DNA from 2 places in the Labrenzia sp. THAF187b genome. Region 1 is predicted to be linked to the other one. Evidence: predicted binding sites of a transcription regulator. Region 1 holds the regulator's gene; the other holds the start of a gene.
The links. Region 1 encodes HrcA, which represses chaperone genes, less so after heat shock. Its sites were predicted from a motif close to GTTAGCACTCNCNNNNNGNGAGTGCTAAC; they were not measured.
Positions count from the first base shown of each region.

Region 1 (2,199 bases):
CCTTCATCCACTCGATGCAGTCGCGCAGGGCAACCCAGGCACCGGTGATGGACGCAGTGCGGGTGCCGCCATCGGCCTGGATGACGTCGCAGTCCACCGTGATCTGGTTTTCGCCGAGGGCTTCCAGATTGACGACGGCGCGCAGCGACCGGCCGATGAGACGCTGGATTTCCTGCGTCCGGCCGGATTGCTTTCCGGCACTGGCTTCGCGGCGCATGCGGTCGCCCGTGGCGCGCGGCAGCATGCCGTATTCAGCCGTCACCCAGCCGCGGTTCTGTCCGCGCAACCAGGGCGGAACCCGCTCTTCCAGGCTGGCGGTGCACAAAACGTGGGTGTCGCCGAACTTGACGAGGCAGGACCCCTCGGCATGTTTGGAGACCCCGCGCTCCAGTGTGACCGCACGGAGTTCATCGGCTGCGCGTTTGGACGGACGCATGCATATCCCTTTCGACTTTCGTTCCGGAAAAACCGCCGTTTCTCCAGTGTATTCGTTGGGGCCTTGTAGACCCCAACTTCCTTCGCCGTAAAGGCCTTGCGTTGTGATACTTCACGCAAGCCCCCTTTTGCGCCTATATCTTTTTGATGAAAGCCCGGTCGACCCCGGTGAGTGGTCACATTCGGAGAACAAGCCTTGAGCCTCAGCGACCTCGACAAGAGATCCCGTGAAATCTTCCGTTCGATCGTGGAAACCTATCTGGAGACCGGCGAACCCGTCGGGTCCCGGAACGTTTCGCGCAAGCTCGGCATTTCGCTGTCCCCTGCCTCGATCCGCAACGTGATGTCTGATCTAGAGCATATGGGCCTGCTGCATTCGCCTCATACCAGCGCAGGCCGGCTGCCGACCGAAATCGGGCTTCGGTTCTTCGTCGACGCCCTTCTGGAAGTGGGCGACCTGACCCAGGACGAGCGCCGGGCGATCGATGCCCAGGTGCGGGCCTCGCAAAAGGCGAATTCGGCCGAGCAGGTGCTGACGGAAGCCAGCCAGATGCTGTCCGGCCTGTCCATGGGCGCCGGCGTTGTCTTGACCCACAAGTCGGACATGCGGCTGAAACACATCGAGTTCGTGCGCATCGAACCGCTGAAAGCCTTGGCGATCCTCGTCAGTGAAGACGGGTCCGTCGAGAACCGCGTTGTCGATCTGCCGGGCGACCTGCCGTCATCGGCTCTGGTGGAGGCCAGCAACTACCTGAATGCCCAGATCAAGGGCCGGACCCTGTCGGAAATCCGCTCCGAACTGGAAAAGGTCCGCGATGCGGACCAGGCCGAACTGGATCTCTTGAGCCAGAAGGTCATTGATGCGGGTCTTGCGGTCTGGGGCGGCGAAAGCGCCACCGATCCGGGCACGCTGATCGTGCGGGGCCGGTCCAATCTCCTGACCGATCTGGATGCCGTCGAGGATCTGGAGCGCATTCGCCTGCTGTTCGACGATCTTGAAAGCAAGAAGGATCTTATCCAGTTGCTGGGTCTTGCCGAACAGGGCGACGGGGTGCGCATATTCATCGGCTCGGAGAACAACCTGTTCTCGCTGTCCGGATCCTCCCTTGTGGTGTCGCCCTACAGGGACAGCAACCAGCGCATCGTCGGTGTTCTCGGCGTGATCGGACCAACCCGGCTGAATTATGCAAGGGTGATCCCGATGGTCGACTACACCGCCCGGCTGGTGAGCCGCATACTCGGATAAACCTGCCGGAGACCGGATTTCCCGAGCGGGCGCGGGCTTGACCTGCCGCCGCCGCCACCCCCATGTGTACCCGAGACCAGCCAGACAGGACCTGACATGCTTTCGCCCGCCGAACTGGAACGCTACGCCCGCCACATCGTGCTGCAGGAGATCGGCGGCGCCGGCCAGCAGAAGCTGAAAAATGCCCGCGTGCTGGTGATCGGTGCCGGCGGCCTCGGCGCGCCGGTGCTGCAATATCTGGCAGCCGCCGGAGTCGGCACGCTCGGCATTGCCGACGACGACACGGTGTCTCTTTCCAACCTGCAGCGGCAGGTGATCCACGATACCGACCAGCTGGGTGAGCCCAAGGTCGCAAGCGCGGCAGAAGCGATTGCGCGACTGAACCCGAATGTGAAGGTCGAACCGCACCCGACCCGCCTTGCCGGCCACAATGCCATGCAGCTTGTGTCCCGCTACGATCTGGTGGTGGACGGATCGGACAATTTCGACACCCGCTACCTGGTGTCCGATGCCTGCTT
Region 1 covers NZ_CP045344.1:1,251,247-1,253,445, forward strand. The annotation lists gene rph (ribonuclease PH) at 1-436, opposite strand, end outside; gene hrcA (heat-inducible transcriptional repressor HrcA) at 608-1,681, shown strand; gene FIV03_RS05740 (molybdopterin-synthase adenylyltransferase MoeB) at 1,778-2,199, shown strand, end outside.

Region 2 (2,199 bases), 1.0 Mb from region 1:
TGAACGCTATTCGGCGGAAGAGCGGCGCGGTTTCAGAGGATTTGATGCGGACGCGGAAGCGCGGATCATTTCCTATCCCTGGCCGGGCAACGTCCGCCAGCTTGAGAACACCATCCGGCAGATCGTTGTCATGAATGACGGTGCCGCTGTCACCTACGACATGCTGCCGCTGATCATTCGCGACCAGAGCAGCCGGCCGGGCACCTTGATCGACCTCTCCCGCGAGCGATCTCGCGTGGCGCCGCCAAGCCGGCCGTTCGGAACCATCGAGCCGCTTTGGGCTCAGGAGCGGCGTATCATCGAAGACGCTCTTGATGCCTTTGACGGCAACATCGCCATGGCGGCAGCGGCCCTCGAGATCAGCCCTTCCACCATCTACCGCAAGCGCCAGTCCTGGACAGCCCGCAGCATGTAAATGCCCGGACCTGCGACACGTTAACCGCAATCGGGTTTTCTACTTTCGCGGATAACGAGTAGAGTACAGCTAAATCCGGCGTTTACCGCGCCGCACACATTGCCTTGTTTAATCGGACAAGTCGGTTTATATCGGCAAAATCGCTGAAAACGACAAGATTTAAAGGCGTGCGGGGATATAGATGATGCTGGTGGGAAAATGTGCTTTTCGGCAGACGCTGTCTGCTGTTCTGATTGCAACCGGACTGTCTGCGGGGCAACTGTCCGCGCAGGCTCAATCCCCCGCCAGCCCTCCAGAAGCTTTCCAGAACGCCCTTGATGCCTATGACCTGGCATGGGCGGCTGCCGGTCTTTCCTTCACGGCTGCAACCTTCGCTTCCAGCCCGAGCACCGGATATGGCGCATATACACCGCGCGCTGATGCGACGTTTGCCGATGGTGAAGCGCTGTCTGTCTACGCGGAACCGGTCGGTTACGGCTTTCAGGAAACCGAAGGCGGTTATGCCTATGAGCTGACCGCGGACTACAGACTGCTGACCAAATCCGGCCAGGTTCTGGCCGAACAGGAGAACTTCGCGACCTTTTCCGGCAGCGGCCGGTCCAAGCAGCGTGAGCTTTCCGCGGCCCTCACCTTTCAGTTCAGCGGCCTGCCGGCTGGCGACTACCAGCTGGAAACGAGCTTCACCGACGAAATCGGCGGCAAAACGAACGCCTTTACACTGCCTTTCAGTGTTTCCGGCGCGAATTGAACCGGGCCCGCTGACGCAGTAGCAGCGACGCCATAATTCCGCCTCCCCGGTCTGTTGACTACCCCATAGGCGCAACGCGACCGATTGCGATTAAATTCTCGTCACAAAGCATTGACAAGCTGAGCACAGCTACATAAATCCATGGCGCTGTTAGCACTCGCTGTTAAGGAGTGCTAATTGGTGACGGGAGGCAATTTCCTTCCGTGCAACGCAACCCAATGTTCATGTCTCGCGCGCTGCCTATTGCGTGGGGCGCGCTCATGAGAGGAAACAGTGTTATGGCATTTCGTCCACTGCACGACCGTGTCGTCGTTCGCCGCGTAGATTCTGAAGCAAAGACTGCTGGCGGCATCATCATTCCGGACACCGCTAAGGAAAAGCCGCAGGAAGGCGAAATCATCGCCATCGGCACCGGCGCCCGCAAGGACAACGGCGAGATCGTTCCGCTCGACGTCAAGGCTGGTGACCGCGTTCTGTTCGGCAAGTGGTCCGGCACCGAAGTCAAGATCGACGGTGAAGACCTCCTGATCATGAAGGAATCCGACATCATGGGCGTGATCGCGTAACCAGCCGCGAACCGCTTCTGATTTCAACCTGTTCCAAAAGAGTGAGACGATCACATGTCTGCTAAAGAAGTAAAATTCTCCTCCGACGCACGCGAGCGCATGCTGCGTGGTGTCGACACCCTCGCAAACGCCGTCAAGGTGACCCTCGGCCCGAAAGGCCGTAACGTCGTTCTCGACAAGGCTTTCGGCGCACCGCGCATCACCAAGGACGGTGTGTCTGTTGCCAAGGAAATCGAACTGGAAGACAAGTTCGAAAACATGGGCGCCCAGATGGTGCGCGAAGTGGCTTCCAAGACCAACGACATCGCTGGCGACGGCACCACCACCGCGACCGTTCTGGCTCAGGCCATCGTCAAGGAAGGCGCCAAGGCTGTTGCAGCCGGCATGAACCCGATGGACCTGAAGCGCGGCGTTGATCTTGCTGCTGCTGAAGCCGTCAAGGCTCTGACCGCTGCTTCCAAGACCATCAC
Region 2 covers NZ_CP045344.1:203,450-205,648, forward strand. The annotation lists gene FIV03_RS00935 (sigma-54 dependent transcriptional regulator) at 1-415, shown strand, start outside; gene FIV03_RS00940 (hypothetical protein) at 597-1,163, shown strand; gene groES (co-chaperone GroES) at 1,442-1,729, shown strand; gene groL (chaperonin GroEL) at 1,784-2,199, shown strand, end outside.
Region 2: a site for HrcA is predicted at 1,313-1,341, ahead of groES (co-chaperone GroES). Genes of this name have one in related genera too.